3 regions of the Trichococcus shcherbakoviae genome follow, and region 3 is predicted to be linked to each of the others. Evidence: riboswitches for the same ligand, from Rfam matches in the RefSeq annotation. Region 3 holds a riboswitch; each other region holds the start of a gene.

Region 1 (3,275 bases), 240 kb from region 3:
GTGTATTGACGAACACCGTGTTGTTGACGAACCGCGAGTGGTAACCGAAGCAGGTGACATCCGCTAGCTTCGTCAGAGAACTGTTTTTGAAGCTGGTCAGCGCGATGATCTTCGCTTTTTTCTTTTTCGCGATTTCCAATGACGCAATCAACTCCGGCGTTTCCCCCGAATTGGAAATGGCGATCACCAATTCGTCTTCCTTGATGATCGAGCTGTTGATGATCATCAAGTGGGAGTCGGTGACCCCAGTGACATTCAAGCCCATCCGGATCAAGCGTTGCGCCAATTCAGCGGCCGTAAATCCGGAACTGCCGATGCCGTAAATCACGGTTTTTTTTGCATTTTTGATCCAATCGACAACCGTTTCGATTGCTTGATCCTCGATCATCTGATTGGTTTCATCGATGACTTGCGTATAGTAGCCATAAATATCATCATAGACGGTCGGCATTTCTTTCAATTGCTGGTTGCTTGTCACTGAGCGCAACGCAATCTTCATATCCACAAACCCATCGATGTTGATATGTTTGCAGAAACGGGTGATGCTGGACGTCGATGTATCCACCTTCGCCGCTAAATCCTTGATATTCATATTTTTGATGGAAGCTTTGTTCCGGAGAATGTAATCCGCGATTTTTTTCTCATTTGCGGAAAAAGCGGAATACTGGTTTTGGATTTCCTCGATGATTGTCATTGCTTGTTGCCTCCTGCTGTGCGCAAACGCCAAAAGCGAGGTACGCATTTTTGACTTCGCCTTTTCTCTACGCTGATAGAATAACACATGAAAATAGTTTTTTCAATTATTATTTAATGAAAATTATTTTCTTTCGCATTAATGTTAGTCGCCTGCTACCATGCTCACCCGTTTACCGGTGGAGAACAACGGAAATAATCGCCAGCTTCGATCAGCGGCTATATCTCGGAGAACGGCAAAAAAACAACCGGTTCACGTTCCGGTTGTTTCTTAGTTAATTTATATAACAGCCTTTTCTTACGTTCTGTTCCGGTCCAACACGCTTCTTTTTCCCATTTCCAGGATGATGAAATAAGCCATACCCGCTCCGATGGCGGAACTGATCGCGAAGCTCGGCAAAAAGAGCATCAATGCGGCTTCCATGCCCATAAAGAACTGCGCCAGCAAAGTGCTCGCCAACGACCCCAGGATTCCGGTGCCAATCCATTCACCCAGTGCCGCGTAACCGAGCTTTTGCGTTCTGGCATAAAACAGACCTGCACAAATAGCCCCGATCATGCTGCCCGGAAAGGCAAAGACGGTCCCTGTCCCCAACAAGTTGCGCAGCACGGAAACGCCGAAGGCCTGAAGGACGGCATATCCGGGTCCTAACCAGACAGCAGTCAATACGTTCAGCAGATGCTGCATCGGTGCTACCTTTGCAATGCCGATCGGGATGACAAAGATGCTGTTGCTGACTACCCCCATGGCGATGATCAAGGCAGTGGTGACTAATTTTTTTGTGTTCATAATGTTTTCCCCTTTTCAGTTTGAATGATTCCTTTTTAATCCTGACCTATGCGAGCCGTTCCCCCTCCTCCCTGAATTGAATGAAAATAAACAGACACCTCCCCTGAGATGTCTTGGATATACGTACGGATTCCAGACCAAGCTCAGTTCCCTCCGCCAGTACGAACTGGATCAGGTTTGAAGGGTTCCGACAGTGTCGGTCTCAGCGCAGTTGCGCACCCCTACTGAAATTAAAAAACGCTATATAATCTGATGCGAAAATCAGAAAATATAACGTTTTGATGTCTATTATGCGAATAGTCAAACGCCACATTCCCTACGCTAGTATGAACTAGATCAGGTACAAAGAGTTCCGACAGTGTCGGTCTCAGCGCTTACGCGCACCCCCAGTGTTTCTCATTAAATTCTAACCAATAACCTGTGGAAACGCAACCCTATTCTGAAGCTTCTTCTCGTCTTGCGCTCGGATCCAGCACGATGACTTTTCCGAAACTGTTCTGGCTCTGCAAAAAGGCATGGGCTTGGGCAACCTTTTCGAGCGTGAAAACCCTCTCCGGATCCACCGCAACGCCTTTCCCCTCAATGTAAGCCAGCAGTTCATTCAACTTTTCACCGGAAACTTCATTCGAATGGAAAGTAGTCAAGTAGCTGTTGTGCTTCAATTCCATGATGGGATCGAAATCCTCCAGAAACCATTTCCCGCCGAGTTGACCGGTGCTGCAGACAATGCCAGCTTCCCGTATATGGGAAAGGCTGTCCTTGATCGTCGCGGGCCCAATCAATTCCAGAATCTTGTCGAAAGTCTCCTCGGTATCCAAAATGCCGTTGCGATCTTCGACGTAGTCGGTGAAGCCGGCTTCCTTCAGTCTCTCGCCCTTTTCGGCTTTTCGTGTGCTTCCGTAAATCCTGATATCGGGGAATTGGGCTCTGATTAACTTGGCAAAGGCAACCCCCACACCGCTCGTTGCCCCCCGAACCAAAATCTGATCGGACGATTGGATCCGCAGATTCTTCATGGAACCGAAAGCCGTATAGTAGGTTTCCGGAATGGCAGCCAGTTGGGACCAAGGCAGATCGGTGTGGACGGGATAGATTTGGTCATTCGGCAACAAAGCATATTCCGCATAACTCCCGTCGAATGCTCTCCCCATTTCCCCCATGATCGACACCACTTTTTGACCGAGCGGCAATCTCTCTTCGTCGGTCGAACGTTCCACAATCCCTACACATTCAATCCCTAAAATGCGGGGAAACTTGACCGAAGGGGATTTCCCCTCTCGGGTAAAGATTTCCGAATGGTTGATGCCGAAGCCCATGACCTTCACGAGCGACCAGCCTTCCCGGATTTCCGGAAGAGGAACTTCCTCATGCACCAGTTTTTCCGGTCCACCCGCTTCATGCACTACGACTGCCTTCATTCTTCCACCCTCTGTCTTAATTTTTCATAATGATAACATGCAGCTGGGGCTGCCGGATTGCGTACCGCAAAATTTCTTGTAGGCACAGGAATCGCACAAAGTCACGGCGTCGGTTCGAAAAAGCGGCACCGATTCGCCCTGGGCAACTTCCGTCAGATGAACCGAAACCGCACGCCCTTCATAAAACAAGCCGGATTTCTTTGCTTGCTCCTGCTGCTTTCTTTTGTCCAAAATTTCATACTTCCGTCCGTTCTTCACAAAATGATTCCCGGTTTCGATGAACTCGAAGTTCACATTATTTATCACGCAGTCTTGGTGCATCCTCTGCACCCATTCATATTGGCATTCCCTTGCCCCGTCATAGTTTTCCCCGC
Region 2 (3,275 bases), 1.1 Mb from region 3:
TGAGCGGTTTATATCCTTTCATTACAGACCGGGCACTTCATTTTTGGTTTATAAAATGTGCTACTACGCTTTCCATCCAGCATATATCTGTTATAATGTCGTGGATATCTTTTTACTGAAGGTTATCCTAAATAAAGGAGGGGCTTGTTTGAAGCTTTTACATACATTAAAACCGATAGTTGCAGTCATTGCTGGAAACGTTATTGTCGCATTTGCGATTGCGGCGTTCATTTTGCCGAAAAATCTGATTGCTGGGGGATCGACGGGGCTTGCCATTATTTTGAATCATTTCTTCGGATTGAACATTTCCTCGGTCGTGCTGATATTCAACGGCTTCATGTTTTTCGTTGGGGCCGCCTTGTTGGGCAAGAAGTTCGCCTTGACGACGATTCTGAGTACAATCATTTTTCCGACTTTTTTGACTTTTTTCCGGACAATACCCACTTTGCAGGACATGACCGATGATATTTTGCTTTCGGCAATCTATGCAGGGATCCTCTGCGGGTTGGGTGTCGGGCTTGTTTTTAAGGTCGGTGCTTCAACAGGTGGGATGGATATTCCGCCGTTGCTTCTGAACAAGCATTTCCGCATTCCGGTTGCGGTCGGGATGTACACGTTCGACGTCATTTTTTTACTGATCCAGGCGTTCTTTTCCAGCATGGAACAGATCCTTTACGGGCTCATCATGGTGTTCCTGACGTCCATCGTCATCAATAAAGTTATGGTAACCGGGACAAATAAGATGCAGCTTTTCATCATTTCCAAAAAGTTTGAGGAAATCAAAGAAGCGTTGCTGTATGTGCAGGACGTCGGTCTGACGCTGGTGAATATCGAAACGGCTTTCGAGGGGGCGCAGCAGCAAGCGGTGCTGTGCGTCATCGAGCAGCGTAAACTGTCCGCCATCAACGCCTTGGTCAACGATATTGATCCTTTTGCTTTCGTGATCATCGGTCAGGTGCATGAGGTTGCCGGGAAGGGTTTCACACTGGAACGCCAATCCGGGCTTGTAGAATAATAAAATAAAGCAGGGGCAGCCTCGAAAATGGAGGCTGCCTCTGCTTTGTTGATTTTTATTACACGACTAAAATTGGTTCGTCGACAGTTCCTTTAGTGATTTAAGCTAAACAGCCGACGCACCCCGTTAATAACTAATTGGTCGGCAGCCGCTCAGTACCCGCGCGCCGATTTTTTCGGTACGAACAATTGCGGGTTGGTCCTCGCGATGACGGCCAGTACCATAATCGTGAATGCGCCGGTCGCCAATGCGCTGGCGCCGTTCAGCGTAATCGAGTAGAACCATGCGCTCCAGCCTTCAGGGGCGTAGGATCCCCAGAAATAGTAGCCGGCGATTGTGTGCCAGAAGTAGCGGCCGACCGTGCCGACGATGGTGCCCAAAATGACTTGCCACACCAATGACTTTTGGTTTTGATCAGCGATTGCTTGTTGGACTTTAGGCGTGAACAGGCCGGCCAAACCGGTGAAACCGAAGGCGATGAAGTATTCGATGAATCCTTGCAGCGGTGTCAGGATGTATGCAGTCCCGATCAGGATGTGCAGCACACCCCACAGGAAACTGGCGAAGAAACCGGGAACCAGACCGCGGCGCAGGCAATAAAGAATCATGACCGGCGCTCCTACCGTTACGGAAAAACTAGGGCCGATATTGAAAGGGATCAAAGACAACACTGTCGCTAAAGCCGCGATGATGGTCCCTTCAATCCAGATGTTCAGATTTTTTGACATAAAAAACTCCTCCTTTTTGGGCATAATACACCATCAACAAAGGAGGAGAATGAATTTCAATTCTCAATCACAATCCCTACGCTCGTGCTAACGAACAGGTTCGAAGGGTCAGAATCTAAGTTCAATCTCAGCCATGAAGGCACCCCTTTGTGAAACGGTTTATTTAGTTACAGCTAACTTTACTACAGTTTATTTCGTTATGCAAGATTCACGCTGCACAAAGGCACGTCCGAAAAAACGGCGGCCTGAACAATCTTTTGTGCAAAACTACCTATTTCAGTTCTTTTTCTGCCTGTGCCTTCAGGATGGCTTCGCGTTTCTTTTTCTTCTGGGTATTCAGGTAGGAATCGATTAGGCCACCGATTATTGTGCCGATACCGAAGCCGATCGTCAGGTTGCCCGCGAAGTAGCCGATTGAAGCGCCTATAAGCATACCGTACATCGTGTAAGTAAAGGAATTTTGCAATGTTGGATCTTCATCCACCGGCAGATTTTTCTTTGCCGCTGCTTGTTTATTTTTATGCAGTTCCGGTATTGTTGGGGTCACATTTTTGCGCTGGATCTGATTGCCTTTGTTCTTTTTCGCCATTTGTTGTACATCCTTCCGTCTATCTGAAACATCTTTTGTCTCCAAAGAACATCATATCAGTTCGTTTATGGCTCTTCAATAGCTATTGGAGGCGGATGCAGGCGAAACCGTGCAAAAACGGAAAATTGTTCATAAATCGACGGCTCAATGCTCTTCGGATAGTTCAACGGGATCGCCGTTATCATCCTTAAAGAAACCCTTCAGCACAAAGGCATCATCTGTCGGCCGATAACCGATGGCGGTGCGCGCCTGTGAGATGTCCAGGCGCGGGAAACGATTGTCGGAAAGTCCGTTCACCAACAAGAATGGCTCAACAAGCTTCGCTTTCAGGGCGCAGTCGACCAAGTGGCAAAAATCCCTTGGAGACAGGTATTCGGACAAACCTGCTTCATCGGTGATCGGGTCGTCGATATTTTCATTGAAGTTGCCGATGCGGATGCCGATCGATTCCTGGCCTTTGGTAAAGGCGAAATGGCTGGCCAAACCCTCCAGATAGACTTTCGAAACGCCGTAAAGGTCGCCGGGGCGGACCGGTGCATCGACCGGAACCTGCACATTTTTCGGGTAGGCGCTGACAGCATGGATAGAGCTGGCGAAGATGATGCGCTTGACAAAGTTCTCGTACTTGGATGATTCCTTGAACAGGTAGTAGGGCATCTTGTAGTTCAACCCGATCAGCGCATCGTCGAAAACGGCATCGGGTGAAGGGTTTCCGGCCAGATGGATGACGTAATCGATCCCTTCGAGCAGGCCATCCCAGTTGCCGACGACAGTGAGGTCCAATTCTTTGACGATGGTACCCTCCAAAAGGGCCGGCTCGACGTCATGGAAATGGACATCCACCAAGGTCAGTTCGTAGCTCTTCTTCAGGTGATCCACCAAAACTCTTCCTATATTACCGCTTGCGCCGGTGATCATTATCGTCGTCATTATCGGTACCCCC
Region 3 (3,275 bases):
TGGCAGGTAATGTCTGGGGCTTGATGGTCATTGGGTTCATCTGCTCCTTGCCGATCCTTTCTCCGCTATTGGGACCTGGTGCTGTAATCGCGCAAGTTATCGGAACATTAATCGGTGTTGAAATCGGCAAAGGCAATATCGAACCAAGCTTAGCTTTACCGGCTTTGTTCGCCATCAACACACAAAATGCTTGCGATTTCATTCCAGTCGGGTTAGGCTTGCAAGAAGCAGAAGCCAAAACAGTAGAAGTCGGCGTACCATCCGTTCTTTATTCTCGATTCCTGAACGGTGTGCCCCGCGTATTCGTCGCTTGGTTAGCAAGCTTCGGACTATATTAAAAAAGAAGAAAAGCGGGACAAGCCCGCTTTGCCTCGTAAATAAAAAGTAATAATCGGAAAAGGTGAAGAAAAATGTCAATTTATTCAACGGTAGTCACAGAAATCGGACCTAACGCTAAGGAGTTTTTAGCTGAGGATATGATGGTATTGTTCGGAGACGATGCTCCGGAAGCATTGCGGCCATATTGCTTCCTGATCGAACAAAATGCACTGGAGCAGGATATTCAACTAGGACACGCGTTGGTTATCGGCGACGATAGTTATCGCGTCACAGCAGTGGGTGATGTGGTCAACAAAAACCTCAGGGATCTGGGGCACATCACCATTAACTTCAGCGGAGAAACAGTCGCTGAATTGGCAGGCTCGCTGTATGTTGAACACAAAACAGTGAACGAAATCGCGGAAGGCACCATCATCAAAATCACTGAAACTGTGGGGTAGTAGCGTATGTACATAGATTCGAACGACATCAAAGCAATCGGAAGTTTTTTGAAAAGCGGATTTCTGAAAGGAGTCACCACCAACCCGACGATTTTGTCGACTGGTTCCGGCAGTCGCTTCAAACAATTACAAGATTTATTGGCTTTGGAGCCGACGGAACTTTTTGTACAATTGCTGGGTACGACTTCTGAAGAAATGTTTGCCGATTATGAAGCAATAAAGACATTTGATGCAAATCACCGACTTTCGATAAAGATTCCCGTTACACAAGCAGGCTTGGAAACAATCAAAAAAGTGAAAGAGGACGATCCGGAAAGAGCGATCCTGGGGACACTGATCTATTCTGCGGACCAGGGGATCCTGGCCGCCGCAGCCGGATGCGATTATCTGGCACCGTATGTGAACAGGATGCTGAACAATGCGATCGATCCCTTCAAGGCGATCCGTTCCATGCGGACGTTCATCGATGCCAGAGGCTACAAGACCAAAATCATGGCAGCGAGCTTCAAAAATTCCCAACAAGTCATCGATTCTTTGGAGTCGGGCGCGCATACTGCCACGATCCCTCCGGATGTCCTGAATAACATGATGAACAAGGATTTGGCGCTGCAGGCATTGCAGGTTTTTGAAGCAGACGGACAAGCGTTGTTGGCTGCATATGGTGAATAAATACAAGAAACGGTAACGTTTCGTGCAACAGAACGAGTTGACTTCCGGAAAAATTATGATACGATTAGAACAATAGCAAATGAACTGAATATTCTTTTTACCACTAGGGGTGCTTTACCGGCGGATGACTGTCCGCCAAAAAGCTGAGATCGAAGTAGGACTTCGAGACCCTTAGAACCTGATCTGGTTTGTACCAGCGTAGGGAAGTGGCAGCCTCTTTTGGCTAAGTAAGTCCCTATTGCATAAGGAACATACAACCACTTTTTTCCGTTGGGAAGAGAGTGGTTTTTTTGTTTGCAAAAATCAAGAGCGGCCGTTCGGATAAGTCGGGACCCTTGCGGAGCGCTCACAGCATATGGAGGGAAAGCAATGACATTTTCAGCACAAATCCGCCAAGCGGTAGAACCGATCTGGGCAGCCAGCATGGAGCATCCGTTTGTGAAAGGGATCGGGGACGGCACCTTGCCGTTGGAGAATTTCCGTTTTTACATCCAGCAGGATTCCTATTACCTGACGCGCTTCGCCAAAATTTTGGCGCTCGGCGCAGCCAAAGCACCGGATATTGCGACGACCAACCAGTTCGCCGACTTCGCGAAGCATACGTACAGCGCCGAAATCGGCCTGCATGAACAATTTTCGAAAAGGCTGGGCATCACCGCGGAAGAAAAAGAGTGTTTCAAACCCGCGCCCACAACATACGCCTACACGTCCCATCTCTATCATGCCGGCCACTCGGGGCATTTGGGGGATGTGATCGCCGCCGTTCTGCCTTGCTACTGGCTTTATGCCGAAATCGGCGACGCCTTCATTGACGCGGCACCTGAAGAACCGATCTATCAGGAATGGATCGCTACCTATGGCGGGAAGGATTTTCAGGACCGGGTGGATGAACAGATTGCGCATCTGGATAAGATCGCTACATCTGCAACCGAAGCGGACCGTGAAAGGATGAAAGAACATTTCATCATCAGCAGCCAGTACGAATACGCATTTTGGGAAATGGCCTATCGCATGGAAACATGGCCGGTACCGTTGGAGAACTGAGCGACAAAATCAAACGCAAAGAGGAGACAGAGAAAATGAAAAAAGAATTGAAGCTTACAGATATTTTGGTGACGATCGTCATCGCCATCGCTTTCGGGATCGTCTACATCCTGTGGGGAACGGTTTATTACGCGGTGCAGCCGTTGGGTCTGCATCTTGATCAGCTGCTGTACGGCATGTGGTTCATCGCCGGTACCTTCGCCTATTTCATCATCCGCAAACCGGGTGTGGCGCTGTTGGCGGAAATCGCTGCGGCTTCAGGTGAATTCCTTTTGGGGTCGCCATGGGGTCTGACCGTCTTGCTTTCCGGCGTGGTGCAAGGATTGTTTGCGGAATTAGTGTTCATGGCCTTCCGTTACAAACGTTTTGACCTGAAGGTTGCCGCTTTGGCAGCTTCGGCATCTTGCGTGGGTTCGCTAGTGGTGGATGCGTTGAACGGGCAGATTGCTGAGTTGGCTGCTTGGAACTTGGCGCTGTATTTGTTGGCCCGTTTTGCCGGCTCGATTTTCTTTGCCGGGGTGCTGGCCTACTACTTGGCGGAAGTCCTGGAGGATACCGGCGTGACGAACCTTGTCCGTCCGCTTTCGACTGAAGATTTCACAGATATGGATTAAGGAGGATGGCGGAAATGGAGCAGCGAGCGTATGTGGAAAAGCTGAAGTTGAAGTTTCCCGGCGACGCCGATTTGTTGTTCAAGGACCTTTCCTTTTCGGTGGCTGAAGGCGAAAAAGTGCTGCTTTTGGGGCCGTCCGGCTGCGGCAAATCCACGCTGCTGCAGGTGTT

The links. A riboswitch is a leader RNA that binds a small molecule or an ion and turns the genes downstream of it on or off. The one in region 3 is predicted to bind thiamine pyrophosphate.
Region 1: it holds a riboswitch for thiamine pyrophosphate, as region 3 does, so the genes downstream of both, thiW (energy coupling factor transporter S component ThiW) here and tenA (thiaminase II) in region 3, are expected to answer to the same signal.
Region 2: it holds a riboswitch for thiamine pyrophosphate, as region 3 does, so the genes downstream of both, thiT (energy-coupled thiamine transporter ThiT) here and tenA (thiaminase II) in region 3, are expected to answer to the same signal.

The regions. Positions count from the first base shown of each region.
Region 1 covers NZ_OY762653.1:1,981,483-1,984,757, reverse strand. The annotation lists gene ACKPBX_RS09530 (MurR/RpiR family transcriptional regulator) at 1-694, opposite strand, end outside; gene thiW (energy coupling factor transporter S component ThiW) at 992-1,483, opposite strand; TPP riboswitch at 1,615-1,716, opposite strand; TPP riboswitch at 1,779-1,881, opposite strand; gene ACKPBX_RS09520 (zinc-binding dehydrogenase) at 1,918-2,901, opposite strand; gene ACKPBX_RS09515 (DUF5131 family protein) at 2,926-3,275, opposite strand, start outside.
Region 2 covers NZ_OY762653.1:610,860-614,134, reverse strand. The annotation lists gene ACKPBX_RS02900 (YitT family protein) at 149-1,015, shown strand; gene thiT (energy-coupled thiamine transporter ThiT) at 1,168-1,743, opposite strand; TPP riboswitch at 1,800-1,900, opposite strand; gene ACKPBX_RS02890 (hypothetical protein) at 2,015-2,332, opposite strand; gene ACKPBX_RS02885 (NAD-dependent epimerase/dehydratase family protein) at 2,477-3,262, opposite strand.
Region 3 covers NZ_OY762653.1:1,742,757-1,746,031, forward strand. The annotation lists gene srlE (PTS glucitol/sorbitol transporter subunit IIB) at 1-338, shown strand, start outside; gene ACKPBX_RS08350 (PTS glucitol/sorbitol transporter subunit IIA) at 411-779, shown strand; gene ACKPBX_RS08355 (transaldolase family protein) at 786-1,448, shown strand; TPP riboswitch at 1,544-1,670, shown strand; gene tenA (thiaminase II) at 1,818-2,492, shown strand; gene ACKPBX_RS08365 (ECF transporter S component) at 2,528-3,106, shown strand; gene ACKPBX_RS08370 (ABC transporter ATP-binding protein) at 3,121-3,275, shown strand, end outside.